DNA from 4 places in the Bacteroides celer genome. Region 4 is predicted to be linked to each of the others. Evidence: riboswitches for the same ligand, from Rfam matches in the RefSeq annotation. Region 4 holds a riboswitch; each other region holds the start of a gene.

Region 1 (2,193 bases), 2.7 Mb from region 4:
ATTTCCTTTCCGAAGAATATAGTGATTGCTTCCACGTCAATCGGGGTAGAGATCACTAATATGATATCCCCTACATGTAGAATTGTTTCGGAATTGACCAATTCGGTTTCTCCACCCTCGCGGTGTTTGATGCGGGAAATGACAAACTTACGGTTCAGTAACGGGCGGAGTTCTTTAATCCTGATGCCATCTACCGATTCGTTTCTCACTTCAATGGAGATAGGGCGTACGGTAAGTTCCTGGAGATGTCCCAGACCGACTTCTGCTTCTTTTTCTTCTTGAGCAGTATTGATGCGAAGGAGATATTTCAAAGCAAGCAGGGAAAGGATGATACCTACTACACCCAGCGGATAGCTGACAGCATATCCTAAAGCAATTTCGGGAGCATCTATGCCATTCAAATCACTGTTGGCCTGTTGTGCGGCTCCCAGTCCCGGAGTATTGGTGACGGCTCCGGACAAAATACCTACCATTGTGGTAATCGGAGTTCTGGTGGTGAAGTGCAGGATAATAGTAATGGTTACTCCTAATACTACTACGAGCATAGCTAGCATATTCAGGGTAAAGCCCCCCTTTTTGAATGCTGAAAAAAAGCCGGGTCCTACCTGCAAACCAATTGAGTAAACAAACAGAATCAATCCGAATTCTTTTAGAAAGTGGAGCAGGTGTTCGTCCAGATTCATGTTGAAATGACCGAATACGATTCCGACAAAGAGTATCCAGGTAACTCCCAGAGATACTCCCCGCACTTTGATTTTTGCAAGGATGATTCCAAACGCTATGGTTAGTGACAGAATCAGTACGGAGTGTGCCACTCCGCCGCCCCAAAGATTGGGGTAACCTTCAAATAAATTTCTTAGAACTTCCATTGTGATTATTATATGATGATATTTAGTTTAGCTAAAAGTACCCCCGGAGAAATCACTTCTGCGGGGATACGCACACATTGAGCATGACGGTCTAATGCCGTCCTTTTGATATTTTAGCTAGAGAGAATTTATCCTCCTTCAATCATTTCCGATGTCATGACTACTCGATTCTTTTTTTACAGTCTGCCGTTTTCCTATCCCACGAGTAAAAACAACTATAAAGGTATGAATGGCAGGTCTTCTGACTGACTCCCTTCCTGATGCCTTCCCGACCTTGACTATCGATACCTGGTCAGTGGTAAAAGTAAATATCAAGAAGTTGAATGGAGTTTCACAGCAGCGGGACTGTCCGGGATTTACACCCGATTCCCTTTTAATTCAGATAGTTGATATGGCTATCTGAAACCAATTCGGGGCAAAGATAGCGAATTTATATAGGAACCCAAATGAATGCTACCTATTTATTTTATACACAGTCTGATTCTTGTCGGATATCTGTTTGTTTATTTGATGCGTACTCTCATCTCCTGCACATCAAACGTGACGGATTCATTTCGGAAAAGTCTTTCTATATGTCCGCTGGCCACCATTTCCGGAGTAGGCAGCGTGTACATCTGCGGATTATCTATGAGCATGATGGAGTCGCAAAGCGATAAGGCGATGTCGAGGTCATGAGTGGAGAATAAGACACATTTTTTTTCTTCCTGTGCCAGTTTCTTTAAAAGCAAACAGAGCTCGTAGCGGTTAGGTAAGTCCAGGAAGGCGGTCGGTTCATCAAGCAGGATGACGGGAGTATCCTGTGCAAGAGCACGGGCAATCATAATTCGCTGACATTCGCCATCGGACATTTTATCCATTGTCTTTTCTGCATAACCGGACATACCGACTAGCTGCATAGCGTCATCCACCCGCTTTTGGTCTTCCGGTTGCAGTTGGCCGATCCAGTTGGTATAGGGAGCACGCCCTAAAGCTACTACATCTTTACAGCGGAGATTAGCGATACGTACTTTATCGGTGGTGACAAAGCTTATATTCCGGGCTAATTTTTCCGGTTTCAATGATGCTATGTTTTTTCCTTGCAGAGTAATCTCTCCTGATTGAGGCTTTCCCAGCCCCATCATAGCACGGAGCAGGGTGCTCTTTCCCGTTCCGTTACGTCCTAACAGGGCAACGAGTTGTCCGCCTGTGATTCGGGCATTTACCGTTTCCAACAGCGTGCGCTGTCCATATCCTAATGTCAGTTCTTTAAGTTCTATCATTTGAATCTACGCAAGTTTTTAGCAATTACCCATAAAATAACCGGAACACCTAGCAAGGCGGTGAT
Region 2 (2,193 bases), 2.5 Mb from region 4:
TGAATTAAATAAGGAACAAAATGAGGACAAAAGACTGGAAAGCAATAAATAATGCCAAAGTGCTGGTAGTGGGTGAAGATTCTAATTTACAATGGTCGGAGACTGTGCCTGAATATGTAATGTTTGCCGATTACTACTTCCGTGGCTTTCCCGAAGATCATGGTGAACGCAGCCGTAATGTAGAGGCGCGCAACCTTTTCAATTATATCATCAAACTGACGGGTAACCAAATGACTCCCGAAGATTTCTATATCACCAATCTATGCAATGATAACTTGGAACCTGCCCCCAAAGGAAAGAGGGTTCTCATACCCGAAGATAAAGCTCTGAAAGGAATTGAACACATCGAATGGATTTTATCACAGAATCCCACCATCGAATATGTGTTTGCCATGTCGTTGCAAACCAATTACTGGCTTCAGAAAGGCGGGTTCTACGAAGGTAGTGCCGAGTTTCTATCAGCTGCCGAACCCCGGCGCACAGGAACTGAAAACTATCAGCCTTTTTACCAACCGGTAGACGGCAAAGCATTTATCCAAGTCTGTGGTAATTGTTATGATGCCAAAAACTTTGCGGTGAAAGTGATTCCCATCCTTCCCGCTAAAGATTTTCCTTTATCCGAGCAGAACATGGAGCGATACGGGGAAGCTTGCAAAAAGGTGAGTAGCTATTTTAAATAAAGGAGGAGACGGGAATACATATTATAAATAAGGTGTTCTCTTCTTCTTTCCATATTCAGCTTTTTTGTCTCTTATTTTCCTTTTCTCTCTTTCCTTTTTCCTCTCTTTTTCCTTTTTCTATTCTCTCTCTCTTTTTCTATTTTGTTCCTGTTTACCTTTTCTTTTTTTCGCATTCCGAAAATCCTTTTTCGGAAACATAGTGAAAAAGAAAAAATCAGTAGTAAATTTTAAAAGGCAGAAATATTTCTTTGATTTTGTATAGAACAAAAGAAAATAATTTCCCACTTTTGTAGCTGCAATAGGGGATAGGCGCCCTGTGGGATGTCTACTTTCTGGAAAAAGGATGAATGAAAACAGAATACTTCTTGCGTTAAAATCAGAAAAAAGTTTTCCGTTTTGGAAAACTTTCTGTATCAGCGAGAAAGAAAAGTTTCCCGAAATTTAATGTTAAAAGCTAACCAAGCTATTAGATAATCTTCTATCTTTGTATCCGGTTTCGGAGCTAAAAAGAGGTTTAGTCAATGAGGGAACGCTGTGTAAATCGGCGACAGTACCCGCTGCTGTAATTCTCTAAGAATCCGCACAATAAGCCACTGCATCGATGGCGGTGTGGGAAGGTGTTGCGAGGGAGGGATAAGTCAGAAGACCTGCCGGAATTTTTTAATTTTCAATTTTTAATTTAATAAGCTTTCGGGAGTTAAAGTTATGAACTACGCGGAAATTTGTATCATCAAACGTGATGGTAAAAGAGAAGATTTCTCTATCAGTAAGATCAAGAATGCAATCAGTAAGGCATTCAGTGCAACCGGTTTTCAGGATGAGCAGCAGTTGGTGGCTGACATCACTATGAACGTAATCAGTCAGTTTACTACTCCTACTATTACCGTAGAAGAGATTCAAGATTTAGTAGAAAAGTCGTTGATGAAAGTACGCCCGGAAGTAGCGAAGAAATATATTATTTATCGCGAATGGCGGAATACGGAGCGCGATAAGAAAACCCAGATGAAGCAAGTGATGGACGGCATCGTTGCCATCGACAAGAACGATGTCAACTTGAGCAATGCCAACATGAGCAGTCACACGCCTGCCGGACAGATGATGACATTCGCTTCCGAAGTAACCAAAGATTATACGTATAAATACCTGTTGCCGAAACGTTTTGCCGAAGCACACCAGTTGGGAGATATTCACATTCACGACTTGGATTATTATCCGACAAAGACGACAACTTGTATCCAATATGATATGGACGACCTCTTTGAACGTGGTTTCCGCACAAAGAACGGTAGTATTCGTACCCCGCAAAGCATCCAGAGTTATGCTACGCTGGCTACCATTATCTTCCAGACCAACCAGAATGAGCAGCATGGCGGACAGGCGATTCCTGCTTTTGATTTCTTCATGGCAAAAGGTGTGGCCAAATCTTTCCGTAAGCATCTGGCATCGTTCATCAATTTCTATGTCGCCATGGAAAACGGAAATCAGGCCGATGAGAAATCCATCCGCACATTGA
Region 3 (2,193 bases), 2.4 Mb from region 4:
CTGTAAGGGCAGGTTCCTGGTCGATGTCTACCAATACCACTTCCAATGTTCCCTCCATCAGTTTCTTAAATTCTTCAACAACCGGTTTCATACGTTGGCAATGAGGACACCACGTTGCATAAAACTCTGCCATTACCCAATCACCGTTAGCCAGTTTCTCCTGATTTCTTTCTTCACGAGCTATTTTCTTTTCTTTCATACGAATATCTCCTTTTAATTAATTACTATCAACTTAACAATATCAGGAGAAATATAGTTTAGAAAAGTAGCAAGGTTACACACTAATTAAAGAATCAAACCCGTTTACATTTGCCCGACCAGTTATCAATATCCAGACGAATGATCTCCGTGCGATGGAAAGACTTCTCCGCATACTTCATTCCTACCACTTTATCTTCAGGAGAGAGTTTATCCAACAGCAGTTCAAGCGCCTTCATCCGTTCGGCTTCCGAAAGTCCAGTATGGGCTGTCCCTGTCAGTACAATACTCTCATACCCCGTCGTAAACTTGTCGGGAACAAGATGAGTGGCTCCTACCACACAAAAAGAAACTCTCTCACAAGCAGAGATACAACGCAGTTTCTCCCCTTCGGGTGCACAATGAATATAAATAGAATGAGCACCATCCCACACATAATTGACAGGAATTCCATAACCGCCGCCTCCTACTGCCTGCATCGACAATATTCCGTATTCTGCAGTTTGTAATAAACGAAGAGCTTTTTCTTCTTCCAGCAGACGATCCTGGCGCCTGACGGGTTCATTTAAATATTTCATTTTTACTATATAATTAATGACATTACAAAGATATACAATATTCTTAATCGAAGACAAATCCCCGTTTTAAAGATAAGCATTGCACAAAAATGAAACTTTCGTGCAAAAAAGGAACATCTTATTTAATATTTATTTATCTTTGCCCCCCGAAATGGTTCAGAATCCGTATCCAACGGACGACGATTAATAGGGAATCGGGTGTAAGTCCCGGACAGTCCCGCTGCTGTGAAGCTCTGTTCAATGTCTTATAATTGAACTAGTTTAACGCCACTGATGTTAATCGGGAAGGCAAATAAGACAAGAGTCAGTCAGAAGACCTGCCATTTTGTGTAAGACGCTCCCCTCCTCGTGGGTTAGGAGAAAGAGCATCACTTGTTAAGCCCCAAATCAAAAAAATACTGTTTTTCGTCGGGTGGAGTATGTCCATTAGATAGGAAGACATTAATAAGTATGTACTTAATTGAAAAAAGTATGATAAAAAAAATCTTAGTAGCCAATCGCGGTGAAATTGCCGTAAGGGTGATGCGCTCCTGCCGGGAGATGGAGATAACGAGTATCGCTATCTTTTCCGAAGCAGACCGGACCGCGAAGCACGTGCTTTATGCAGACGAAGCTTATTGCGTAGGGCCGGCAGCATCCAAAGAGAGTTATCTGAATATAGAAAAAATCATCGAAGTGGCGAAAGCAGCTCATGCGGACGCCATCCATCCGGGTTACGGCTTCTTGTCCGAGAATGCTACCTTCGCCCGTCGATGTCAGGAAGAAGGAATCATCTTTATCGGACCTAATCCGGAAACAATGGAAGCCATGGGGGATAAAATTGCTGCCCGTATCAAAATGATCGAGGCGGGAGTACCCGTTGTTCCCGGCACACAAGACAATTTGAAAAGTGTGGAAGAAGCCATAGAACTTTGCAATAAGATCGGATACCCGGTGATGCTGAAAGCTTCTATGGGCGGTGGTGGAAAGGGTATGCGCCTCATCCACAGTGTCGAAGAAGTGAAAGAAGCTTATACCACTGCCAAGAGCGAATCGTTGTCTTCCTTTGGCGATGACACGGTTTATCTGGAGAAGTTCGTTGAAGAGCCTCATCATATCGAGTTCCAGATTCTTGGTGACAAGCATGGAAACGTCATTCATCTGTGCGAACGCGAATGTTCCGTGCAACGCCGTAACCAGAAAATCGTAGAAGAGACTCCTTCGGTTTTCGTCACTCCCGAACTGCGGAAAGACATGGGTGAAAAAGCGGTAGCCGCGGCTAAAGCAGTAAACTACATTGGTGCGGGTACTATCGAATTTCTTGTTGACAAACACCGCAACTATTATTTCCTTGAGATGAACACCCGTTTACAGGTGGAGCATCCGATTACGGAAGAAGTGATTGGGGTAGATTTGGTGAAAGAGCAGATTAAAGTTG
Region 4 (2,193 bases):
TGGCTGAATTCTTTCTTGTATTGACTTTGTATGAAAGTGTTTTTATCCCACAGGTGTTGGGTAGAATGGTCGTCGTAGAAAGTGGTAGCTTTGGGTAGTCCCCGGGAGGATTGGAAGTAATAGGCTTTCAGCCGCCATTGTTCTTTATCGGAGAAGTTACCGTAAAGTCCGGCTTCAGCACGGAATGTTTGTACATCTGTATTCTTCCGTTTCTCACGTGAGGACAGATCTCCTTCTGCACTTCCATAGCGCAGTGTATATGGATAATGTCCGTCAGAAGACATCCATTCGCCATTGACTGACATGCTCCATGTTTTATTGAATTGTTGTTCCAGCAGGAGGGAGGGATTGACTAATCCCCAGGAACCTGTTTTGAAAGCTCCTGCTATGTTGGTCTTTTTGTCTTTTGTGAACTGTGGGGTAAGTGTCTGGATATTCAAGATGCCTGCTGACGCAAAGAAGCGGGCAGGTTGGAAGATGTTATCGCTTTGTCCGTTGTTTAGAGAAAGTCTGTCTACGTTATCGAGTGAGAAACGCCCGATGTCGATTTGTCCCGTTTGGCAATCGGTTAGGGTGATCCCGTCATAGCCAACAGCGGTATGTTGTGCTCCCAGGCTTCGTATGGATACAGTTTTTAGTCCGCCAATACCTCCGTAGTCTTTTACGGTCACTCCGGCAAAGTGTTTCACTGCGTCGGATACTTGCAAGGCGTGCAGGTTTTTCAGGGCGTCTTTGGAGAATACTTGCAGGGGAGCGGTAGAACGTACTTCGCGAGTCTGATAGATATCTGATACTGTTATTTCAGGAATAGAATATGTATGTGTCGTATCTACCTTTTGCTGTTGTGCAAAAAGTGGTATGGATAAGAATTGGCAGCAGAATACTGCAAAGATCATTTTCTTAAATGTTCTCTCTTTCATTTATTCCTTATTTCAGTCTGTTGCTATTTAAAAGTGTCCGGGCGAAATCCCTTCGACCGGACACGCATAAATAAACTTGGCAGAGTTTATTCGTTTTAACACACTTTCTCTGAATTAGAGTGATGAATGAAATGATAGACGACTTGTCCGGTTCATTAGACTCAACGCTTTTTCCTCGAAAGCAGTGAAACATAATTGCATGGTAGGTCTTCTGACTTATTCCTGTTACAAACGCCTTCCCAGATTATTCTCCAGTGGCAATGAGTGAATTGCTTGTAACATGCATGGAACTTACAGCAGCGGGACTGTTCAGGATTTACACCTGATTCCCTTTTAATTGCTTCCCCCGTAAGGGAGTCGCAAACCAATGCGGGACAAAGATAGGGAGTTTATTTGTTTTTTCCAAGTTGGGGGATATTCTTTTTCTTTCGTCCTGATACGAAAGAGAAAGAACCAACTTGTTTTCTTCGATATTTTCTGTATTTTTGTAAATGAGACTGTCACTTATTACAAAATTTACCAAATTAGCGGATTTTAGAGGCGGGTATTGAGTTGCCCGCCTTTTTTATTTGTTTGACATAAGATTAGCTTTTAAAAAGTATCTTTGTCTATGTCCAACGTTGGACGTATGAAACAGATTTATTGAAACATAATTGGTCGTTTTTTATAGGGGATGCAGCGGTATCCACCTATTTTGTTCCTTACTATACGGTTTTGAACTAATTCATTTCGGTATGGTTTTGAAGCAAATGATACTTTAGCAAACAAGTATTGAAACGGTAGCCCGTGAAATAATATAGAATTTACCTAACGTACAAACGTAGGTTATCTACCGTGTGAATGTCCGTTACCTACTGGGCGAGCATCAACAACCTACCAGACAAAAGTCGGTCATCTGCCGGACGAACAGTTCATGAGGGACACGGGAACAGAAACGGCACCGACGAAGTGATCCGAACCGACAACGGCAGCATCCAAAGCCATCTTCTCTGCCCAGTATTATTGCTGTTGTTTATAACAGAAATAATACTTTTACTTACTCTTCTTTACTCTTCTCTTCTCTACTCTACTGGTTTTCATTGGCTTTTCCCCCTTTACTGGTGGGCGTTTCAGCGCTTTGTACACCCCTCTCCGAACACCCTCATTTTTGTATCGTTTTACTCTAGTTCAACATTAGTTAAGTATTCTTCGATAGCTTGTGCGGTGGCGTCTTTTAGGAGCACGGTCTTTTCCTTGTTTAAAAGGTAGAGGGTGGGGATAGCCTTCAAATCAT

What was found. Region 4 has a riboswitch for cobalamin ahead of CJF29_RS16025 (TonB-dependent receptor plug domain-containing protein). Riboswitches for the same ligand answer to the same signal wherever they lie in the genome.
Region 1: linked by a shared signal. The riboswitch ahead of CJF29_RS04655 (putative transporter) and the one ahead of CJF29_RS16025 (TonB-dependent receptor plug domain-containing protein) in region 4 are both predicted to bind cobalamin.
Region 2: linked by a shared signal. The riboswitch ahead of CJF29_RS05435 (anaerobic ribonucleoside triphosphate reductase) and the one ahead of CJF29_RS16025 (TonB-dependent receptor plug domain-containing protein) in region 4 are both predicted to bind cobalamin.
Region 3: linked by a shared signal. The riboswitch ahead of accC (acetyl-CoA carboxylase biotin carboxylase subunit) and the one ahead of CJF29_RS16025 (TonB-dependent receptor plug domain-containing protein) in region 4 are both predicted to bind cobalamin.

The regions. Positions count from the first base shown of each region.
Region 1 covers NZ_CP178209.1:1,257,089-1,259,281, forward strand. Annotated here, with positions in the region: gene CJF29_RS04655 (putative transporter) at 1-869, opposite strand, end outside; cobalamin riboswitch at 1,083-1,294, opposite strand; gene CJF29_RS04660 (ABC transporter ATP-binding protein) at 1,373-2,128, opposite strand; gene CJF29_RS04665 (FecCD family ABC transporter permease) at 2,125-2,193, opposite strand, start outside.
Region 2 covers NZ_CP178209.1:1,465,341-1,467,533, forward strand. Annotated here, with positions in the region: gene CJF29_RS05430 (hypothetical protein) at 21-680, shown strand; cobalamin riboswitch at 1,161-1,350, shown strand; gene CJF29_RS05435 (anaerobic ribonucleoside triphosphate reductase) at 1,386-2,193, shown strand, end outside.
Region 3 covers NZ_CP178209.1:1,503,268-1,505,460, reverse strand. Annotated here, with positions in the region: gene CJF29_RS05605 (thioredoxin family protein) at 1-199, opposite strand, end outside; gene CJF29_RS05600 (pyridoxamine 5'-phosphate oxidase family protein) at 294-776, opposite strand; cobalamin riboswitch at 912-1,116, shown strand; gene accC (acetyl-CoA carboxylase biotin carboxylase subunit) at 1,248-2,193, shown strand, end outside.
Region 4 covers NZ_CP178209.1:3,915,461-3,917,653, reverse strand. Annotated here, with positions in the region: gene CJF29_RS16025 (TonB-dependent receptor plug domain-containing protein) at 1-920, opposite strand, end outside; cobalamin riboswitch at 1,104-1,304, opposite strand; gene CJF29_RS16020 (DUF5106 domain-containing protein) at 2,078-2,193, opposite strand, start outside.